One region of the Aurantimonas sp. genome, then DNA from elsewhere that is predicted to be linked to it. Evidence: predicted binding sites of a transcription regulator. Region 1 holds the regulator's gene; the other holds the start of a gene.
What was found. Region 1 encodes PhoB, which activates phosphate uptake and scavenging genes when phosphate is short. Its sites were predicted from a motif close to TGTCATNNANCTGTCAT; they were not measured.
Positions count from the first base shown of each region.

Region 2: ACEQX1_RS07325 (PhoX family phosphatase) is a predicted target of PhoB. The motif match lies at 4,044-4,060, and genes of this name have one in related genera.

Region 1 is NZ_CAXPJM010000028.1:49,520-60,901, reverse strand. Features, by position in the region: gene ACEQX1_RS12215 (SDR family NAD(P)-dependent oxidoreductase) at 1-41, opposite strand, end outside; gene ACEQX1_RS12210 (hypothetical protein) at 292-1,533, shown strand; gene ACEQX1_RS12205 (ATP-binding protein) at 1,666-2,973, shown strand; gene ACEQX1_RS12200 (substrate-binding domain-containing protein) at 3,124-4,158, shown strand; gene pstC (phosphate ABC transporter permease subunit PstC) at 4,228-5,610, shown strand; gene pstA (phosphate ABC transporter permease PstA) at 5,603-6,886, shown strand; gene pstB (phosphate ABC transporter ATP-binding protein PstB) at 6,910-7,719, shown strand; gene phoU (phosphate signaling complex protein PhoU) at 7,739-8,485, shown strand; gene phoB (phosphate regulon transcriptional regulator PhoB) at 8,491-9,234, shown strand; gene ACEQX1_RS12170 (GcrA family cell cycle regulator) at 9,331-9,894, opposite strand; gene ACEQX1_RS12165 (aspartate aminotransferase family protein) at 10,344-11,382, shown strand, end outside.
Region 2 is NZ_CAXPJM010000014.1:10,352-21,733, forward strand. Features, by position in the region: gene ACEQX1_RS07315 (uracil-DNA glycosylase family protein) at 1-234, shown strand, start outside; gene ACEQX1_RS07320 (MFS transporter) at 356-1,822, shown strand; gene ACEQX1_RS07325 (PhoX family phosphatase) at 1,983-3,968, opposite strand; gene ACEQX1_RS07330 (DMT family transporter) at 4,110-5,060, opposite strand; gene ACEQX1_RS07335 (xanthine dehydrogenase family protein molybdopterin-binding subunit) at 5,170-7,467, opposite strand; gene pepN (aminopeptidase N) at 7,685-10,330, shown strand; gene ACEQX1_RS07345 (PAS domain-containing sensor histidine kinase) at 10,559-11,382, shown strand, end outside.

The sequences.
Region 1 (11,382 bases):
GCGCCACCGGTGACGATCGCGACCTTGCCTTCGAGTGACATGGCGCTTCTCCTTTGACATCTCAGCCGCGCCGAACGCGGCAACGCGCTCTCCATACCAGAATGGGCGGGCAAGGGCAGGGGCGCCGGACCGGTTCGCCGGCCGCCGCGTCAGCCTCGGTCCAGACGGCGATGCTTATGCTGCCGGCAGGGCACGGGATTGAACGCCGCAGGGGCGCCGATTAGTGTCGCCCTGTCTCTTCCCATCGCGCGCAAGGCGCCGAGGGGCTCTTTGCAAGTGGAGTGACCGTCCTTGGCCAGCGCGATCGAACAGAGCGTCAGACGCGCGCTGCAGAAGGGGAATGCCGCTGATCCGGATTTTCGCCTCGTGGTCTACGAAGCGGCCGAGCGCGCCATTCTCCGCGTGCAGTCGGCGCAGCAGAGCGACGAGGCGGAAGCCGATCGCAAGCGCCAGGCGCTGATCAGCGCGATCGAGGCGATCGAGGCGGAATATCCGGCGCCGGGCGGTTATGGGGACGATGCCGTGTCCGAAAACGCCGACGCCACGGCATCGGCCGAGCCGGACGTCGCCGCGCCCGCCACGCCGCCGATCCCGGCTGACACGCCGGAGGCGATGCCGGCCACCGACGACGAAACGCAGGCAGCAGATACGCCTGACACCGCTGCGCCGGCGGCTGGTGCGACGCGCGCTGCCGAGGCGGCGCCCATGTCACCGACGCCCGCCGCAAAGACGCCCGCCGCAAAAGCGCCTTCCGCGAAGACGCCGTCCGCCAAGGTGCCCGCGGCCAAGGTCGATGCGAAAGCCGCGACCGCCAAGCCCGGCGCCGCGGCATCCACCAAGCCGGTGCGCGACCGCTGGTCGCCCGACCACAAGCCGAAACGCGGCCGTCCGTTCAGCGAGGCGAGCAACAAGCTGGTCGGCGCGGTCATCGTCGTCCTGTTGCTGCTGCTGATCGCCGCGGCGGTCTGGGTCGTGCTGCCGCTGTTTTCCACCACGCCGGCGCCGGTCGCCAGCGAGGATGGGCCGACCATCGCCGAGACGATCCAGTCGGCCGGCGAGGACCCGGCGCTGACCGGCGGACCGTCGCCGGACAACTGGATCGACGTCTTCGCCGGCACCGACCTTGAGAAGATCGCGGCCGAGGGCGGTGCGCGCGCCAGTGGCGTGGCGGGATCGGGCGGCCGGATGGCCGTGCAGATCGCCGCGCCGGCCGATGGCGACGGGTCGGAGGTCAGCCTGGTCATCGGCGCCGGGATCGTCGAGCAGATCGCCGGCAGCCGGGCCCGCGGCGAACTCGCCGTCGGATCGCCCGACGACCAGGGCCGCGAGTTCAGCGTGAGCTGCCTGTTCGCCGGCGAAACGGTCTGCGGGCGTCAGCGCTTCCAGGTGAGCGCCGCGGAGGAGACCTTCGTCTTCGACATGGCGGTGCCGGAAGGCGCCATGGGCGCCGCGCAGCTGGTCATCGATCCGCAGATCGGAACCGGGGCGGGCGACCTGAACGTCTACGGTTTCCGTGTCCAGGCCATCGACTAGCACCGGCGACGCCGGCTCGCGAACTGCGCCGGGCGCCAACCGGCGTCATCGATCTTCGACAATTCTGCGCTAGGAAGGACGGATGTCGCATTCGTCCTGCCGCCGTCCGATTCCCGCCCCACAGGTGTCCGCTTGAGCCCGCCCGAGCCCGGCGAGCCGGAGATCGCGCCCGTCGGCCGCTCCGGCGTGCGGACCCGTTCCGTGGCGCTCGCGGCGCTGATCGGGCTCGGCGGGCTGGGCTGGTTCGTGCCCGAGGCCGCCCCCGGATGCGTGGCCGTCTTCCTGTTTCTCCTGGCGGTGCTCTACGTGCCGCAGCGGGTCGATCGGCGCCGGCAGGCGGTGGCGGCCAGCGAACGCGCCGACACGACCTGGCCGAGCCGCGGCGTCAAGGCGGTGGTGGAGGCGCTGCAGCAGCCGAGCTTCATCATCGACCGCCAGATGCTGCTGCGCTACCGCAATCCCGCCTCGCTGGTCGGCTTCGGCAACATGGCGCTGGGCGACGCGCTGTCGCTGCGCTTCCGCTCGCCGGAATTCCTGGCGGCGGTCGAGGCGGTGCTGCGCGACAACCAGCCGGGCAGGGTGACGATCGAGGAGCGGCGCCCGGTCGAGCGGGTCTGGCAGATCGAGATCCTGCCGATCCCGCCCTATCAGGGCGAGCGGCCGCATTTCTTCCTGATAAGGTTCAGCGACCGGACCGCCGAGCTGCGCATCGAACGCATGCGCACCGATTTCGTCGCCAATGCCAGCCACGAATTGCGCACGCCGCTGGCCTCGCTGTCGGGCTTCATCGAGACGCTGCTGGGTCCGGCCAAGGACGACCCGGCGGCGCGCGAGAAATTCCTCGGCATCATGCGCGAGCAGGCGACCCGCATGTCGCGGCTGATCGACGACCTCCTGTCGCTGTCGCGGATCGAGATGAAGCGGCATGTGCCGATCTCGACCCGTGTCGATCTCGGGGCGATCCTGCGCAAGGTGGAGAGCCAGCTGGCGCCGCTGGCCGAGCAGTTGGATGTCGAGCTGGCGCTGGAGCTGCCGGAGGAGCCGGTGGCGATCCCCGGCGACGAGGACGAACTGATGCAGGTCTTCTCCAATCTGGTCGAGAACGCCTGCAAATACGGCGAGACCGGCAAGCGCGTGGAGATCAGCCTGACCCGGACGGTGGAGGCGGGCGGCAGCTTCGTCGATGCGGCGGTGCGCGATTTCGGCCCCGGCATTCCGGCTGAGCACGTGCCGCGGCTGACCGAACGCTTCTACCGCGTCGATCCGGGCCGCTCGCGGGCCAAGCGGGGCACCGGCCTCGGCCTGTCGATCACCCGCAACATCCTCTTGCGCCATCGCGGGCGACTCCTGGTCGAGTCGACCATCGGAAAAGGCTCTGTGTTCACGGCCAGGTTACCGCTGCCGCGGTCCGATTCTGATACTTCGGAGAAAGCGCTATAAGAAACAGCGGCTTGGACTGTCATAAAGGTGCAATCCGACTGTCATATAGACTTCTTCCAGCGCCGCTAGACGTGTCGGCGAGCAGCAGCCGCCAGACAGGGCGGCCCAACAGTGCTCGGTTCGAAACAAACTCCTCAAGGAGACGCACCCGTGAACAACAAGTTCATCGCCAGCCTCGCGCTCGGTACCGCCATCGCACTGACCGGCCAGGCCTCCGCGCAGGTCCGGGACCAGATCCAGATCGTCGGATCCTCGACGGTTTTCCCCTACACCCAGGCCGTTGCTGAACAGTTCGCCAACATGGGTGAGTTTCCGGCGCCCGTGACCGAGTCGACCGGTACCGGCGGCGGCATGAAGATCTTCTGCGGCGGCGTCGGCGAGCAGACCCCCGACATCACCGGTGCCTCGCGCGCCATGAAGGCGTCGGAATACGAGCTGTGCCAGTCGAACGGCGTCAAGGACGTCACCGAAGTCCTGCTCGGCTACGACGCGCTGTCCTTCGCCAACGCCCGCAGCGGCCCGGAGCTGTCGGTCAGCAAGGCGCAGCTCTTCCAGGCGCTCGCCGCCGAGGTCGAGGTCGACGGTGAGGTGAAGGCCAACCCGTACAAGAGCTGGAACGAGATCGATTCCTCGCTGCCGGCCGAGCCGATCCTGGTCTATGGCCCGCCGCCGACGTCCGGCACGCGCGACGCCTGGGTCGAGCTGGTCATGGAAGAGGGCTGCGCCGAGTTCGAGGCCATCAAGGCGCTCGACGAGGACCGTCACGACGAAGTCTGCCAGCGCATGCGCACCGACGGTGCCTTCGTCGAAGCCGGCGAGAACGACAACCTGATCGTGCAGCGTCTCGAGACCGACCCGACCGCCTTCGGCATCTTCGGCTACTCGTTCCTGTTCGAGAACCAGGACAAGCTGAAGGGCGCCGCCATCGGTGGTGTCGTTCCGTCCGAGGACACGGTTCTGACCGGCGAGTACGGCGTCTCCCGCCCGCTCTTCATCTACGTCAAGAACGCGCATCGTGACGCTATTCCGGGCCTCAACGAGTTCGTCGCCGAGTATGTCAGCGACGGCGCGATGGGCGAGGACGGCTACCTGATCGACCGCGGCCTGGTCCCGCTGAGCGCCGACAAGCTCGAGGCCACCCGCAAGTCCGCCACCGAAGGCGAGACCATGCAGGCGCCGAAGTAAGCTTTCGCGCTGACAAACCCGCCGGCCATTTTCCTGGCCGGCGGTTCCTCGCAAGGAGTGTCGGGATCCATGCCGCTATCATTGACGCTGGCGACTGCCGTCTTGCTGACGATCATCGGCTTCAGCGCCGCCTTCATGAAGGCGCGGACGGTCGGGGCGACGGGTGACGGACGGACGCTGCACTCCCTCCCCAAATATCACGGCTATCTTCTTGCGCTGACGATCCTGACACCCTGCGTCGTCGTCATCCTGCTGTGGCTGGCGCTCGAGCCCGTCGTGCTCGACCGGATCATCCTCGCCAATCTGCCCGAGACGCTGAAGGAAGCGTCGGCCGGGCGGCTCGGCCTGCTCATCGGACAGGTCCGCCAGGTCGCCGCCGGCGTCACCTTCGGCGAGCCCGACCCCGCGGTCTTCATCGCCGCGGAGACCTTCCAGACGGCGGCGAACGTCTCGCGCTGGCTGCTGCTCGCGGTCGTCGTGGCGATCGCGCTGATCGCCTCGGGCGTTGTCGTTCCCCGGATCGACCTGCGGTTTCGTGCCCGCAACACGGCCGAGCGGATCATCAAGTACATCCTGATCTTCTGCGCCACCATCTCGATCCTGGTGACGCTGGGCATTCTCTTCTCGCTCCTGTTCGAGGGGCTTCGGTTCTTCGCCGTGGTGTCGCCGCTGGAATTCTTCTTCGGCATCAACTGGGACCCGCAGATCGCCATCCGCCCCGACCAGGTCGGCTCGACCGGCGCCTTCGGCGCGGTGCCGATCTTCGCCGGCACGCTGATCATCGCGTTGACGGCGATGGTCGTGGCGCTGCCGGTGGGACTGTTCTCGGCGATCTACATGGCCGAGTTCGCCTCGCAGCCGATGCGCACGGTGGTCAAGCCGCTGATCGAGGTGCTCGCGGGCATTCCGACGATCGTCTACGGCTTCTTCGCCGTCCTCGTCGTCTCGCCGGCCATTCGCGGCTTCGGCAGCGACATCGGCATCCCGGTATCGCCGACAGCGGCGATCGTGCCGGGCCTCGTCATGGGCGTGATGATCATCCCGTTCATCTCGTCGCTGGCCGACGACGCGATCTCCGCGGTCCCGCGGGCCATGCGGGACGGCTCGCTCGGGCTCGGGGCGACCCGCGGCGAAACCATCACCAAGGTGATCCTGCCCTCGGCCCTGCCGGGCATCGTCGGCGGTGTTCTCCTCGCCACCAGCCGGGCGATCGGCGAGACCATGATCGTGGTCATGGCGGCGGGCCTGACCGCGAACCTCACCGCCAATCCGCTGGAAGGCGTCACCACCGTCACGGTGCAGATCGTGGCGCTTCTGACCGGCGACACGTCCTTCGACAGTCCCAAGACGCTGGCCGCCTTCGGCCTCGGGCTGACGCTCTTCCTCATGACGCTGATGCTCAACCTCGTCGCAATCCAGATTGTCCGGAAGTATCGGGAACAATATGACTGACGCTACCCAAGCAGGCGCATTCCCCTCGGGCCGGCCGGGCACGCATTCCCGTGATCTCGTCAGGGCCAGCCTCGGCAAGCGCAAGTCGGCGCAGACCCGGCTGAAGATCTACGGCGGCGTCGCGATCGCGTTCGCGCTGCTGATGCTCGCGACGCTGATCGGATCGGTCGTCTCGACCTCGCTTCCGGCCTGGACGCGGACCGAGGTGAAGCTCGACGTGGCGATCCCCGCCGAGGACGACATCAACTACAATTCGCTCGCCAACAATTCCCTGCTCGCCATGTTCCCGGAGACGGACGGGCGCGCGGAACGGCGGGCGGTGACCGGCATCCTGAGCAACGGCGCGCAGTTCATGCTGCGCGATCTCGTCGCCGCGGACCCGCAGCTGAAGGGCCAGACGACATCGGTGTGGGTGCCGGTGTCCGACCCCTACGAGCAATTGTTCGAAGGCGTCGTCAATGCCGACCAGGCCGAAGCCAACCGGCGCCTCGACGACGCGGCGCTGGCCCGCTTCAAGCAGCTGGAAGAGGCCGGGCTGATCCGCTCGGCGGTCGACTGGGGCCTCGTCACCGAGGCGGACAGCCGCTTCCCCGAACTCGCCGGCCTGAAGGGCGCGATCATCGGCTCGTTCTTCCTGCTGCTGGTCTGTTTCCTGATCAGCGTTCCCGTCGGGGTCGGCGCGGCCGTCTATCTGGAGGAGTTCGCGCCGAAGAACCGGTTCACGGACTTCATCGAGATCAACATCAACAATCTGGCGGCGGTGCCGTCGATCGTCTTCGGTCTCCTGGGCCTTGCGCTGTTCATCGGCGTCTTCGGACTGCCGCGTTCGGTGCCGCTGGTCGGCGGCATGGTGCTGTCGCTGATGACCCTGCCGACGATCATCATCGTCACCCGGAACGCCTTGAAGGCGGTGCCGCCCTCGATCCGCGAGGCGGCGCGCGGTGTCGGCGCCTCGGAGATGCAGGTGATCGGCCATCACGTCCTGCCGCTGGCCCTGCCGGGCATCCTCACCGGGGTGATCATCGGCCTGGCCCAGGCGCTCGGCGAGGCGGCGCCGCTGCTGCTGATCGGCATGAACGCCTTCATCACCTCGGCCCCGTCGGGTCCTCTCGACCCGTCGACGGCGCTTCCGACCCAGATCTTCATCTGGTTCGACAGCCCGGAACGCGGCTTCGTGGCGCGCACCAGTGCGGCCATCTGCGTGCTCCTGGCCTTCCTCTCGATCATGAACCTTACGGCGGTCCTTCTGCGACGCCGTCTCGAACGGCGCTGGTAGATATGCGACAGGAGACTCCCATGATGGAAAATATCCAGGTGTCGTTAGCGAAAGGGCCTGCCGTGCAACCTACCCGTCCGATCAAGATGCGATCCGAGAAGGTGACCGTCCATTACGGTCCGAAGCAGGCGCTCTACGACATCGATCTCGATGTCGAGGAGAACCAGGTGACGGCGCTCATCGGACCGTCGGGCTGCGGCAAGTCGACCTTCCTGCGCTGCCTGAACCGGATGAACGACACGATCGACATCGCCAAGGTGGGCGGCAAGATCACGCTGGACGGCGAGGACGTCTACGATCCGGCGATCGACGTGGTCGAGCTGCGGGCGCGGGTCGGCATGGTCTTCCAGAAGCCCAACCCGTTTCCGAAGTCGATCTTCGACAATGTCGCCTATGGTCCGAAGATTCACGGGCTCGCCTCGACCAAGGCCGAGCTCGAGGAGATCGTCGTCACCAGCCTGCGCAAGGCCGGCCTCTACGAAGAGGTAAAGGACCGGCTCGCCGAGCCGGGCACCGGCCTGTCGGGCGGCCAGCAGCAGCGCCTGTGCATCGCCCGCGCCATCGCGGTGTCGCCCGAGGTGATCCTGATGGACGAGCCCTGTTCGGCACTCGATCCGATCGCGACCGCCAAGGTCGAGGAACTGATCGACGAGCTGAAGCAGAACTACACCATCGTCATCGTCACCCATTCGATGCAGCAGGCGGCGCGCGTCTCGCAGCGCACGGCGATGTTCCATCTCGGCTATCTGGTGGAGGTCGGCCCGACGGAGAAGATGTTCTCCAACCCGGACGACAAGCGCACCCAGGACTACATCACCGGCCGCTTCGGCTGAACGAAGGCAAGGAAGCGTCATGCCCATGACCGAACATACAGTCACGTCCTACGAAGACGAGCTGAAGCTGATCGTCCGCCGGATCTCGGAAATGGGCGGGATGGCCGAGCGGATGGTCGAGCAGTCGGTCGCCGCGCTGATGCGCAGCGACTGGGGGCTGGCCCAGTCGGTGGTCGCCGACGACCTGCTGCTGGACGACGCCCAGCGGGCGCTCGACGAGCGGGCGATCATGACCATCGCCAAGCGCCAGCCGATGGCCGTCGACCTGCGCGAGATCGTCGGCGCCATCCGCATCTCCAACGATCTGGAGCGGATCGGCGACCTGGCCAAGAACATCGCCAAGCGGGTGATCGCGGTCCACGACCATGCCCATCCGGTGCAGCTGGTGCGCGGCATCGAGCATCTGTCGGAGATGGCGCTGGAGCAGCTCAAGGAAGTGCTCGACGCCTATGGCGAGCGGGACTACGAGCGCGCGCTCGCCATGCGCGAGAACGACGAGCAGATCGATGCGATGTACACCTCGATCTTCCGCGAGCTCCTGACCTACATGATGGAGGATCCGCGCAACATCACCTCCTGCACGCATCTCCTGTTCTCGGCCAAGAACATCGAGCGGATCGGCGATCACGCCACCAACATCGCCGAGACGGTCTATTACATCCAGACCGGCAAGCAGCTCGAAAACGAGCGGCCGAAGGGCGACAACACGGCGACGATGACCCAGCCGGTGCCGAACGACCCGCCGAGCCAGGCTGACGAGGGCTGACAGCAATGAGCGCACGGATCGTCGTCGTCGAGGACGAGGAAGCCCTCGGCATTCTCCTGCGGTACAATCTCGAGGCCGAAGGCTACGTCGTCGACGTCATCGACCGGGGCGACGAGGCCGACATCCGGCTGAAGGAGGAGGTGCCAGATCTCCTGATCCTCGACTGGATGCTGCCCGGCCTGTCGGGCGTTGAGCTCTGCCGGCGGCTGCGCCAGCGCGAGGAGACCGAGCGCCTGCCGATCCTGATGCTGACGGCACGCGGCGAGGAGAGCGAGCGGGTGCGCGGCCTGTCGGTCGGCGCGGACGACTATGTCGTCAAGCCGTTCTCGACGCCGGAGCTGATCGCCCGTGTGCGGGCCATGCTGCGCCGCTCCAAGCCCGAGAAGATCTCCAGTCAGCTCGTCGCCGGCGACATCGATCTCGACCGCGAGACCCATCGGGTGCGGCGCGCCGGCCGCGAGCTCAAGCTCGGACCGACCGAGTTCAAGCTGATGGAATTCTTCATGCAGTCGCCGGGCCGGGTGTTCTCCCGCGAGCAGTTGCTCGACGGCGTCTGGGGCCGCGACATCTATGTCGACGAGCGCACGGTGGACGTGCATGTCGGCCGGCTGCGCAAGGCGATCAATCGCGGCCGCGAGCGCGACCCGATCCGCACCGTGCGCGGCGCCGGCTATGCGCTGGATGAGCAGTTCAGCGCCGCCAGGTCCCCGGCCGCGCCGGCCCGCACGCGACTGAGTGCCGGCGCCTGACGCGTCTCCCCCCGGCTTCTTCACGAGCCTGAAACGCAAACACCCCGCGCGGCCTGGCCACGCGGGGTGTTTTGCATTTGGTAGGGCCTGCGGCGCCTAGCGCGCGCGGCGGCGATCCGAGAAGGGCTGGAAGGCCAGCTTGGCGTGATAGGCGCAATAGGGCGAGGCATCGCGGGCGTTGTTGCCGCAGAAATGGAAGTCCGGCTTCATCGGGTCGCCGACCGGCCATTTGCAGGTCGTCTCGGTCAGTTCGACGAGGCTGAGCTTGCGGGCGATCGGCACCACTTCGGCGCTCTCGCGCTCCTGCGGCTGGTCCATCACCTCGAGCTCTTCCTCCGGCTCCATCTTCAGCGCGGTGGCGCCCATGGTGCGCGGCATGGAACGGCTCGGGGCCTGCTGCTGCGAGGCGGCGACCAGACGGGCCGGCACCACCATCTCGACGGTCTCGACCTCGGCCGTGCGGCGCGGGGCAGGGCGCTCGACGGCAACCGGCTGCGCGACATTCGGCTGGCGGGCCCGCGATTCGAGTTTCAGGCGGTGCACCTTGCCGATCACGGCGTTGCGGCTGACGCCGCCCAGGCGGTCGGCGATCTGGCTGGCGCTCAGGCCTTCGGTCCAGAGCTGCTTGAGCAGCTCCACGCGTTCGTCAGTCCAGCCCATGGCAAGCTCCTTTCGGCATAGTCGCGACGGCTGGAATCCCTCCACAAGCGCGACGGCTGACCGCGCCAGAACGCACAAGATATATTGAGGAACTAGGTCCGCCGCACGAAATCTAGTATCTTGACGGCAAGATAGCCCAGCCGCGGACTCGCTGACAAGGCTCGCCGGGGACGCAGGGGAATCGTTTGGGGCTTTTCCCCAGCCTTTGTTGCCGCCCGTGACGTTCGTCAAGCCTATGACCGACAAGCAGGGCGAAAATGCGGTTCGATTGACACCGCGTCGGCTCGCCATGGTATAGCGGAAGCTCCGAAGTCTCGGAAAACGCTCGAAAGCCTGCCCCATCGGCAGGCTTTGGCGTTTCAAGCATCCCGCCCCAGCGGTTCGCGCGCCGAACCGATCCCGCAACAACAACCGGATCCGACCCTTACGATCCAGCAAAGTCAAAGGCCATGGCTGACACGACGGACCATTCCTCGCCGCTCTTCGAGACCTATGCACGCGCGCCGCTCGCCTTCGAGCGCGGCAGCGGCGTCTGGCTGGAGACGCGCGACGGCCGACGTTTCATGGACTTTGGCGGCGGCATCGCGGTGAACTGCCTCGGCCATGCCCATCCGCATCTCGTCGAGACGATGAAGGCGCAGGCCGAGAAGCTGTGGCACGTCTCCAATCTCTACGAGATCCCCGACCAGACGCGGATGGCCGAACGGCTGACGGCGGCGACCTTCGCCGACCGCGCCTTCTTCGCCAATTCCGGCGCCGAGGCGGTGGAATGCGCGATCAAGACGGCGCGGCGCTATCACTACGTCAACGGCGCGCCGGAGCGCTATCGCATCCTGACCTTCGAGGGCGCCTTTCACGGGCGCACGCTGGCGACCATCGCGGCCGGCGGGCAGAAGAAGTATCTCGAGGGTTACGGCCCGAAGGTCGAAGGCTTCGACCAGCTGCCCTTCGGCGACCATGACGCGCTGCGCGAGGCGGCGGCGCAGCCGGACGTCGCGGCGATCCTGATCGAGCCGATCCAGGGCGAGGGGGGCATTCGCAGCGTGCCGCCCATGTGCCTGACGGGCCTGCGCGAGATGTGCGACAATCTCGGCATCCTCCTGATCTACGACGAGGTGCAGACCGGCGTCGGGCGGACCGGCAAGTTCTTCGCCTATCAGCATTCGGGCGCCGCGCCGGACATCCTCGCCTCGGCCAAGGGCATTGGCGGCGGCTTTCCGCTCGGCGTGTGCCTGGCGACGGAGCGGGCGGCCAGCGGCATGACGCCGGGCTCGCACGGCACGACCTATGGCGGCAGCCCGCTGGCGATGGCCATCGGCAATGCTGTGCTCGACGTGGTGCTGGACGACGGCTTCCTCGACCATGTCCACGACATGTCGCTGCAGCTCAAGCAGTCGCTGGCCTCGCTCTCGGACCGCTATCCCGACGTGATCGAGGCGGTGCGCGGCGAGGGGCTGCTGATCGGGCTGAAGGCCAAGGTGCCGAACG
Region 2 (11,382 bases), on a different contig from region 1:
GTCTGCCTCGGCTCGCCCTCGGCCAAGGCGATCCTGGGGGCGCAGGAAGGCATCCTGCGTGTGCGCGGCCGCTGGACGACCTACAGTTTCGGGCTGGAGCAATGCGACGCCATCGACGCGGTGGCGATGCTGCATCCGGCCTATCTGCTGCGCCAGCCGGCCCAGAAGCGTCTCGCCTGGCGCGACCTGATCGCCCTGCGCGAGCGTCTGGCGCAGAAATCGACGGCGGGCTGACGCGGGAGCGGGCCGCCTCACGAATCGGCGGCGAAAAGGCACTCGCCAAATCGGTCCGAAACGCCTAGCTCTGCCCGCGAGGCAACGCGCCGCATCGACCACACCGTTCCGGGGCCGTCCCATGCCACTGCAGATCCTGCCGATCGCCGCACTGCTCGCATCGACCTTCTTCCTGATGGCCGGCGCCGGGCTCATGGGCATTCTCCTGCCGGTGCGCGGCTCGATCGAGGGCTGGTCGAGCTACCAGATCGGCGCCTTCGGCACCTCCTACGCCATCGCCTTCACGGTCGGCTGCTTCGTCATGCCGGTGATCGTGCGCAGCGCCGGCCATGTGCGTACCTTCGCCAGCCTCGCCGCCCTCCTGGCGATCTCGGTGCTTCTGAGCGGCGTCCTCATCGATCCGCTGGCCTGGATCGTCTTCCGCGCCATGGCCGGCTTCGCGCTGGCCGGCACCTACATGGTCGTCGAGAGCTGGCTCAACGAGCGGGTCACCAACGAGAGCCGCGGCAAGATCTTCTCGATCTACATGGTGGTCACCATGGCAGCGATGATGGGCGGCCAGTACGTCATGCCGCTCAGCCGGCCCGAGCTGACCATTCCCTTCATGCTCTGCGCGATCCTGTTCGCGCTGGCGGTGATCCCGACGGCGCTGTCGCGCGCCGCCTCGCCGAAGCCGCTGACCAGCGTGAAGATCGATGTCGGCCTGATCTTCCGCAATTCGCCCGTCGCGGCCGTCGGCGTGCTCCTGGCCGGCATCATGTCCGGCGGCTGGAACAACATGGCGCCGGTGTTCGGCCAGAAGATCGGCCTGTCGACCACCGAGATCGCCACGCTCGTCGTCGTCGCCATGGCCGGCGGCATCGTCTTCCAGGTGCCGCTCGGCCGCTTCTCCGACAGGATGGATCGACGCTATGTGATGACCGCGGCCGGGTTGATCGGCTTCATCGCCGCCGTCCTCGGCGTCTATGTCGACGCCATGCCCTGGGGCGCGACGGTCTATTTCGTCGTCGCCTTCATCCTCGGCGGCATCGTCTATCCGTCCTATTCGCTGGCCGTGGCGCATGCCAACGACTACGCCGCCGACGAGGATTTCGTGAAGATCTCCAGCGGCCTCCTGATCCTCTACGGCGTCGGCACCATGATCGGCCCGATCTATGCGGCATTCCTGATGGAGAGCTTCGGCCCTGAAGGCATGTTCCAGGCCGTCGGCACCTCGGCCGTCGCCTATGCCGCCTATTCCTACTACCGGACCTACCGCCGCGAGGCGCTGCCGGTGGACGAGCGGGCCGACTTCCAGACCGTGCCGCTGGCCCGCACCCAGACGCCGACCAGCTTCACGCTGGATCCGCGCGCCGAAGCCTCGATCACCGCCGAGGAGGAACTCGCCGCCAGCGACGAGGCCGAGGCAGCCGAAGCAATGGCCAGTGCCGAAGCGGAGGCCGAAGCAGAAGCGGCGCAGGCCAGTGCCGACGCAGAGACAGCAGCCGAGGCTGAGGCAGAGGCGGACCGGACCGACCGCGATGCCGCCGCCACCGCGCGTCCGGCCGAACCGGTGACCCCGCCGGACGACAAGGCCGGCGGCATCTGAGCACAAGACGCGGACGCCAGCTCCCTCCCCGGCCTCGGGCGATCATCCGCGCCCTTCGCGAAAGCGGGACCTGTCGAACGCCTCCGGGTCTTGCACCCACACAAACGAAAACGGGCGGCCGTGATGGCCGCCCGTTTCGCGTTTCGGACCTGTCCGGCGGTCAGCCGATGCGGCCGCCGCCCTGCTTGGTGATGGCCACCACCGACGGACGCACCGGCATGTCGTCCTTGAAGTCCGGCCAGCGGGTCGAGAGATCCTCGTAATAGGACGGCCGGCCGAAGCCCTCCCAGTCCTCGCCGCCATCGGCCGGATGCTGGACCGCCACGAAGGCCGTCTGCATGTCCGGCAGGATCAGCGGACCGCACATCTCGGCGCCCACCGGGACCCGGAAGAACAGCTTCGACGTGCCGCGGGCCGCGCCCTCGGTGTCGACGGCGAAGAGGCCGTCGGTGCGGCCCGTCGCCTTCGGCGAATTGCCGTCGGTGGAGACCCACAGCCGGCCCTCGGCATCGACCGCGCAATTGTCCGGCATGCCGAACCAGCCGTTCTTCGTCGTTTCCGTGGAGAAGGTCGCGCCGACATCGGCGACCGACGGGTCGCCGCATTTCAAAAGGACTTCCCAGGTGCCCTTGGTGGCGGCGAAGTCGCCGCCGTCCTCGGCGATCTCGATGATGTGGCCGAAGGCGTTCTTGGCGCGCGGATTGGCGGCATCGGCCTCCTCGCGCTTGGTGTTGTTGGTCAGCATCACGTAGACGCGGCCATTGGTGCCGTTCGGCTCGATGTCCTCCGGACGGTCCATCTTGGTCGCCTCGAGGAGATCGGCCGCGCGCCGGGTCTCGATGACCACGTCGGCCTGGCTCTCGAAACCGTTCTCGGCGGTCAGCGGGCCTTCGCCGAAGACCAGCGGCATCCAGGTCAGCGAGCCGTCGTCCTCGAACTTGGCGACATAGAGCGTGCCCTCGTCGAGAAGATCCATGTTCGCGGCCCGGTCGTCGGGGTTGTAGGTGCCCGCGGTGACGAACTTGTAGACATAGTCGAAGCGCTCGTCGTCGCCGAGATAGAACACCACCCGGCCATCCGCCGCGACGATCGACTCGGCGCCTTCATGCTTGAAGCGTCCGAGCGCGGTGCGCTTCTTCGGCACCGAGTTCGGGTCCTCGACATCGACCTCGACGATCCAGCCGAAGCGGTTGGGCTCGTTCGGCTCCTTCGACACGTCGAACCGGTCGTGGAAATTGCCCCATTCATAGCTGCCGTCCGGCACGCCGTAGCGCTCGTAATTCTGCGCTTCCCGGTGATCGGCCGGCAGTTCGCCGACGAAATAGCCGTGGAAGTTCTCCTCGGCCATGATGTAGGTGCCCCACGGCGTGACGCCGCCGGCGCAATTGTTGATGGTGCCGAACACCTTGGTGCCGGACGGATCGGCCTTCGTCTGCAGGCGGGCGTGGCCGGCGGCCGGGCCGCGCAGCTCCATCTCGGTCCCGGCGGTGATGCGGCGATTCCTAGCACCGTCGGTCACCACCTGCCACTTGCCGTTCTCCTTGCGGATCTCGACGATGGTGCCGCCATGGGCCGCCATCTCGATGTCGACCCGCTTCTGGTCGGCCGCGGCGACCGTGAGCTTGTCGCCCTCGACCTTCACGATGCCCGGGAACATCAGGTGTTCGTTGGTGTATTCGTGATTGACGACGAGCAGGCCATGCTCCGACGAACCGTCGATCGGGATGAAGCCGACATAGTCGTTGTTGTAGCCGAACTGGCGCGCCTGGGCTTCCGGCGTCTGGTTCGCCGGATCGAACTCCGGTGAATCGGCGAAGACCGGGTCGCCCCAGCGCAGCAGCACGTCGGCATCGTAGCCTTCGGCGATGTGATGCATCTCGTCGACGCCGGCCTCGACCTCGGTGAAGTCGAATTTCGAGCCCGCGGCGCCTTCGGCATGGGCCTCGTCGGCGGCCATCAGCGCCAGCGGGCTCACCGTGGCGGCGATCGCCGTGGCGGCCATCGAGCCGCGCAGGAAGTCGCGGCGCGAGAAGCGCGTCGCGATCACGTCGCCCATGGTGCGGTTGTCGGTCGGGTTCAGACCGTCGCCATCGGCCTCTTCCAGCTGGCTGGTGCGGAATACCGCACGGCTTGCATGTTCGTTCATCGACGCCCCCTGATCTTGCGAAATCCGGCACCGTCCAACTTTTGGAACGGTTCCAGCATCGCATAATCAGGCAAGGTCACAAGCCGATGACACGCCACTGTGAAGGCCGCGGAAGGCGCGCAGGCCTGCGCCGACGGCGTTTCAGCCCGTTGGCGGGGTGACCCGGCGGGCCCGCGAACGCTCCAGGCCCAGCCGGTGCTCGCGCCAGATGATGAAGATGCCGGCCGACACGACGATGGCTCCGCCGAGGATCGTCGTGCCGCTCGCCGCCTCGTCGAAGATCACGTAGCCGATGATGATGGCGAGGATCAGCGAGGTGTATTCGAAGGGCGCGATGGTCGAGGTGTCGGCATAGCGGTAGCAGGCGGTCAGGAGCAGCTGGCCGACGCCGCCGCACAGGCCCGCGAGGATCAGGAAACCGGCCTGCTCCCATGTCGGCACCACCCAGCCGAAGAAGATCGACAGCGCCGCCAGCGCCGACGAGGTCAGCGAGAAATAGATGACGATGGTGGCGGTCTTCTCGGTGTGGACAAGCCGGCGGATCTGGATCATGGCGATGGCGGCCACGGTGGCCGAGACCATCGCCGCGGCAATGCCGATCGCCTCGCCATCGGCCAGCCCGTCACTGCCCAGCGACAGTTTCGGCAGCGTCACGACCATGATCCCGATCAGCCCGACGAGCACCGCCGACCAGCGGTAGAGCCAGACCACCTCCTTCAGGAAGATCGCGGCGAACACCACGGTCAGCAGCGGCGCGCCATAGGTGATGGTGATCCATTCGGGATAGGGCAGCCGCGTCAGGGCGAAGAAGCCAAACCCCATGGAGGTCACGCCGATGACGCCGCGCCAGACATGGCCACCGAGATGGTCGGTGGTCAGCGCCGTGCGCAGATCGCCGAGCCAGGCGAGATAGATGACGACGGGCACCAGCGCGAAGAACGAGCGGAAGAACACGATCTCGCCGGCCGGAATGCCCTGGGCCCCCGCCTTGATGGAGGTCTGCATGCCGACGAAGACCACGACGGAGATGCATTTGAGCATGATGCCGAGCATCGGATTGGGTGAGGCCGCGTCGCCAGGCACCTGTGGCATTCGTCCCCTCAGACCGCCGCGCCCCTTTGCAGGCGCCGGCATCGTCGATCATGCGTTTCTGTCATCGCCCGGCCGGCCGTCTCGCGGGCAACCGGGCGACCTTCGGGCCCTAGCGGGCGGCCTGCAGCGCTTCCCAGACCCGCAGCGGGGTTGCCGGCATGTCGATATGGGCGACGCCCGCCGGCCGCAGCGCGTCGACGACGGCATTCATCACCGCCGGTGCGGCGCCGATCGTGCCGGCCTCGCCGGCGCCCTTGATGCCGAGGGCGTTGGTGGTGGACGGCACGTTGCGGGTCTGGAAGTCGAAATACGGGAAGTCCCAGGCCCGCGGCATGGCGTAGTCCATGAAGCTGGCGGTCACCAGCTGGCCGGTCTCGTCATAGACGGCGTTCTCGATCAGCGCCTGGCCGATGCCCTGCGCGACGCCGCCATGGATCTGGCCGGCCAGAAGGATCGGGTTCACCGTCACGCCGAAATCGTCGCAGATCGTGTAGGACAGAAGCTCGGTCATGCCGGTCTCCGGGTCGATCTCGACCTCGCAGACATGGGTGCCGTTCGGATAGGTCGCCTCGTCCTGCTTGAACTCGCCGACCGCCTTGCGATCGTCGTCGGACTTGGCCGCCGCCGCCAGCGCGGCGAAGTCGATGGCCCGGTCGGTGCCGACGATCCGCGCCTCGCCGCCTTCCAGCTCGATGTCGGTCGCCGCGGCTTCCAGCTCGTCGGCGGCCAGCTTCTTCAGCTTCTCGGCCAGCGACTGGCTGGCCCGGCGCACCGACACCGCGCCCAGCGGGATCGAGCGCGAACCGCCGGTGCCGCCGCCGGTCGGGGTCTCGTCCGTGTCGCCCTGGCGCACGTCGATCCGGTCGTAGTCCAGCTTCAGCGCCTCGGCGACGAACTGGGCATAGGCCGTGGCATGGCCCTGCCCGTTGGTCTGGGTGCCGATCTTCAGCTCGATCCGCCCCTCATGCGTCAGTTCCACATAGGCCGGCTCCGAACCGGGGAAGGCGCAAGCTTCCACATAGGTCGCAAAGCCGATGCCGCGCAGCTTGCCGTTCTTGCGGGCCGCTTCGCGCCGGGTCTCGAAACTGCCCCAGTTCGCCCGCCGCAGGCCGGCGTCGAGATGGCCGGCGAAATCGCCGGTGTCGTACAGGCGGCCAATCGGGGTGCGGTAGGGCAGCTGGTCGGAGCGGATGAAGTTGCGCTTGCGGATCTCGTCGCGTCCGAGGCCAAGCTCGATGGCGCATTCGTCCACCAGCCGCTCGATCAGATAGGCCGCTTCCGGCCGTCCGGCGCCGCGATAGGCGTCCACCGGAACCGTGTTGGAATAATAGAGGTGGCAGTCCACGTCGATCGCCGGGATGTCGTAGAGGCCGGTCGCCATCGACATGCCGAACCACGGGATCATCGGCCCGAACTGCGAGGCATAGGCCCCGAGATTGGCGTGCAGATCGATTTTCAGCGCCAGGAACCGGCCGTCGGCATCCATCGCCATCGAGCCGGTGACGATATTGTCGCGGCCATGGGCGTCGGTGACGAAATGCTCGGTGCGGTCGGCGGTCCACTTGACCGGCTGGCCCAGCCGCTGCGCCGCGACCAGCACCAGCGCGTGCTCGCGATACAGGAACGCCTTGGTGCCGAAGCCGCCGCCGACGTCGCGGGTGACGACGCGAATCTTGTCCTTGCCGACCTTCAGGACGCGCGCCGCCAGCGTGTCGCGCATACCGTGCACGCCTTGGCTGCCGGTGGTCAGCGTGTAGCGCTCGCTCTCGGCGTCATATTCGCCGACCGAGGAGCGGACCTCCATGTAGTTGCAGACGAGGCGGTTCTGCACGAGGTCGAGGGTGGTGACATGCGCCGCCTGCGCGAAGGCCGCGTCCGTCTTCTCCCGGTCGCCCTCATGCATATGGCCGGCGATGTTGCCGTCGCGATCGTCCCAGGCGAGGACATGACCGGCCTTGGCCGCCGCCAGATCGGGCACCGCGTCGAGCACGTCGTAGTCGATCTCGATCAGCTCGGCCGCGTCGCGCGCCTGGATCGCCGTCTCCGCCACGACGAAGGCGACCGCGTCGCCGACATGGCGCACAGTGTCGCGGCACAAAACCGGCGCGTCATGGGGCTGGAACGGCTCGCCGCCCACCTGCTTGGGGCTGGCGAGACAGGGCACTTCGCCCAGATCGGCGATGTCGGCATGGGTCAGCACCATGCGCACGCCCGGGGCGCTGCGCGCCGCTTCCAGGTCGCCGATGGTGAAGCGGGCATGGGCATGCGGCGAGCGCACCACGGCGGCGTGCAGCAGGCCGGCGCGGGTCTCGTCGTCGGTATAGTGGCCCTCGCCCCGGATGAAGGCGTCGTCTTCCTTGCGCAGCACCGACGCGCCGAGGCCAAACTTTGGGGTCATGACGTTCATGGGAAAGCTCCTTCGACGCGAACCGATCGCCGTGGACAGGACCCGTTCGCAACGGGAGGGTCGGCCACAATGGTCTTAAACACCACTTATTGCTTCCGGCGCAGCCCGTCGAGGGTGGAGGTTGCCGGCCCGCCGCATGTGCCCCACCGCCGCACGCGATTGGCAATCTGCGGTTTCCGGTCTAACTGCCGGGAAAATCAGGAAAGGGAAGCCCATGCTGCGCAGTGAAGACGGCCAGACGATCCGGCTGGAAGATTATCGCCCGACCGATTTCATCCTGCATTGCGTGGACATGACGGTCCGCCTGTTCGAAGGCCGGGCCGAGATCGACACGCGGCTGGTGCTGGAGCGCCGCGACGGCGTGGCCGAGGATGCGCCGCTGGTGCTGGACGGCGACGAACTGACCCTAACCGGCCTTGCCCTCGACGGCGCCGTGCTCGAGGCCGACGCCTATACGGCGACGCCCGACCGGCTGACGATCCGCCAGGCCCCGGCCCGCGACCGCTTCCTCCTCGACATCGCCACCCGCATCGTGCCGGAAGAGAACACCAAGCTGATGGGGCTCTACCGCTCCAACGGCATCTGGTGCACCCAGTGCGAGGCCGAGGGCTTTCGCCGCATCACCTATTTCCTCGACCGGCCCGACGTGCTCGCCCCCTACCGGGTCCGCATCGAGGCCGACCGCACCGCCGCCCCGGTCCTCCTGTCGAACGGCAACCCGACCGAGAGCGGCGATCTCGGCGACGGCCGCCATTACGCCGTCTGGGACGACCCGTTCAACAAGCCGGCCTATCTCTTCGCGCTGGTCGCCGGCGATCTCGATTCCATCCGCGAGCCCTTCACCACCGCCAGCGGCAAGCCGGTCGAACTCGCCGTCTACACCGAGAAGGGCCGCGCCGGGCAGGCCGGCTACGCCATGGACGCGCTGAAGCGGTCGATGGTCTGGGACGAGCGCCGCTTCGGCCGCGAATACGATCTCGACGTGTTCAACATCGTCGCCATCGCCGACTTCAACATGGGCGCGATGGAGAACAAGGGCCTCAACGTCTTCAACCACAAATACGTGCTGCTCGATCCGCAGACGGCGACCGACACCGACTATGCCGGCGTCGAGACAGTGATCGCCCACGAATATTTCCACAACTGGACCGGCAATCGCATCACCTGCCGCGACTGGTTCCAGCTCTGCCTGAAGGAAGGCCTGACGGTCTATCGCGACCAGGAGTTCAGCGCCGACGAGCGCTCCGCCACGGTCCAGCGCATCGGCTCGGTCCGGCGCCTGAAGGCGCACCAGTTCCCCGAGGATCAGGGCCCGCTCCAGCATCCCGTCCGGCCGACGGAATACAGGGAGATCAACAACTTCTACACGGCGACCGTCTACGACAAGGGCGCCGAGATCGTCCGGATGCTCGCCACCATCCTCTGCGAGGACGGCTTCCGGAAGGGGATGGACCTCTATTTCGAGCGCCATGACGGCGACGCCGCCACGATCGAAGATTATCTCGCCTGCTTCGAGGCGGCCACGGGCGTCGACCTCTCGCATCTGGCGGTCTGGTACAACCAGGCCGGCACCCCGACCCTGTCGGTGCGCGAGGACTACGATGCCGGCACCGACCGGCTGACCGTCACCCTGCGCCAGTCGCTCGAGCCGGGTGCCGCCGGCACGAGGGCCGATCCGGTCCATATCCCGATCCGCTTCGGCCTCGTCGGCTCCAACGGCCAGGACAAGGACGCCGTGCCGACCCATGGCCCGGACGTGGAGGGCGACGTCATTCACCTGACCGAGGCCGAGACGACGCTGGTCTTCGAGAATCTCGGCGAGCGCCCCTACCTCTCGATCCTGCGCGACTTCTCCGCCCCGGTGAATCTCGACTTCGCCCAGAGCGAAGCCGATCGGCTGGCACTGGCGCGGCTCGACCCCAACCTCTTCAACCGCTGGAGCGTCCTCAACGATCTCCTCGGCGAGGCGATGGTGCGTGCCTGCCGCGCGGGCGGGGCGGCGACCGCCTCGCCGCTGCCGGCGGAGATCGTCGACGCGGTGCTGGTCACCGCCGCCGACCCCGCGCTGGAGCCCGCCTTCCGGGCGCAGGCCCTGGCCCTGCCGGCCGAACCGGACGTGGCACGCATGCTCGGCCGCGACGTCGACCCGCAGATCGTCCACGACGTGGTGGACGCCGCCCGCAAGGCGATCGGCAGCGCAGGCGTGCAGGTCTTCGAGCGACTGGCCGCCGAGATGGCGACGGTCCAGACCTTCTCCCCGGACGCCGAAAGCGCCGGCCGGCGTTCGCTCGCCAATGCGGCGCTCGCCTATCTGACGGCCGCCACGAACGACCCGGCGGCAGCCGAGGCGCAATATGCCAGCGCCTCCAACATGACCGACCGCCTCGCCGCGCTCGGCATCCTCGTCCATCGCTTCCCGGACGCCCCGGCCTCGCAGGCCGCTCTCGACGATTTCTACCGGCGCTTCGAGACCGACGAGTTGGTCCTCGACAAATGGTTTGCCCTGCAGGCGACCGTGCCGCGGCCCGAAACGCTGGAGACGGTGATCGCCCTCACCGGCCACGCCAAATTCTCGATGCGCAACCCGAACCGCGTGCGCGCCGTCATCGGCACCTTCGCGGCGGGCAACCAGCTCGCCTTCCATCGCCCCGACGGCGCAGGCTATCGCTGGGTGGCCGAGCGGCTGGTCGAGCTCGACCGCCTCAATCCGCAGATCGCGGCGCGCATCGCAACCACCTTCCGGTCGTGGCGCAGCTTCGAGCCGACCCGCCGCGGGCAGGCCGAAACGACTCTGCGGCAACTGCTTGAGACTGAACATCTTTCGACGGATCTTGGAGATATCTTGGGAAGGTCTTTGAAATGACTCATCAATTCGTTGACTCCCAGATTCTGCCGCAATTCCACGCTGGACAAGGTGATTCGCATTTGCTCAATTGGTAATGATTCGGATCGGCGGCGTTCCTGATCGTTAAGATGCGGTTTACGAGGGGTGAGCATGCGAGCGGACGCGTCCAACGCGCCGGCAGGGGGACTATTGTCCCGATTCGAGGCCCTGCTGACTGCGCGAACGGAAATTGCTGGACACGCCAAGATGTTGGCGGCCCCGGCCTACCGACAGCTTCTGCGCTCCGAGAAGGCGCTTCGCCGCTCGATCCCCATCCTCATCGTCTCCTTCCTGGCGCTCGCGGCGGTCATCCGCCTGGCGACCCTCGTCGAGGAGCGGATGGCTCTCGAAGAGGGTGCCGTCCGCGATCTGACCATCGCCACAGCGCTGATGCGCGCCGAGAGCCACGCCATCGAGGCCGATAGCGACGGCGTCGCGCTGGCCGCAGATCTGCTGGCCAGCGCCCTGCCCGCCGAACTCCTGCGCCACGGCCGCTTCGCCGTGGTCAGCGACAGTGACGGCATGATCGTCGCGGCCATGCCCGGCTTCGAGAACCTCGTCGGCGGTGACCTCAAGCGCCTGATCGGCGAGCACCAGGAACTTTTGATGTTCGGCGAGCGCGCCGGCGTGCAGGACACCCGCTTCGGCAGCGAACCGGCTCTCGTCGCCAGCGCCCGCCTCGCCGACAATCAGGGCATCCTCACCTTCGTCCAGCGCGAGACCGACCTTCTGTCCGAATGGCGCCATTCGGTCTCGGTCAACGTCACGCTCTTCGCGCTGACCTCCACGATCATGCTGGTTGTGCTCTATGCCTATTTCCGCCAGGCGACGCGGGCCCAGGACGCCGACGCGCTGTATCTGGAAACTCATCAGCGGGTGGATACCGCCCTGTCGCGCGGCCATTGCGGCCTCTGGGACTGGGATATCGCGCGCGGCCGCATGTACTGGTCGCGCTCCATGTATGAAATTCTCGACCTCTGCCCCAGGGACAGCGTCCTGGCCTTCGGCGACATCGCGCCGCTGATGCATCC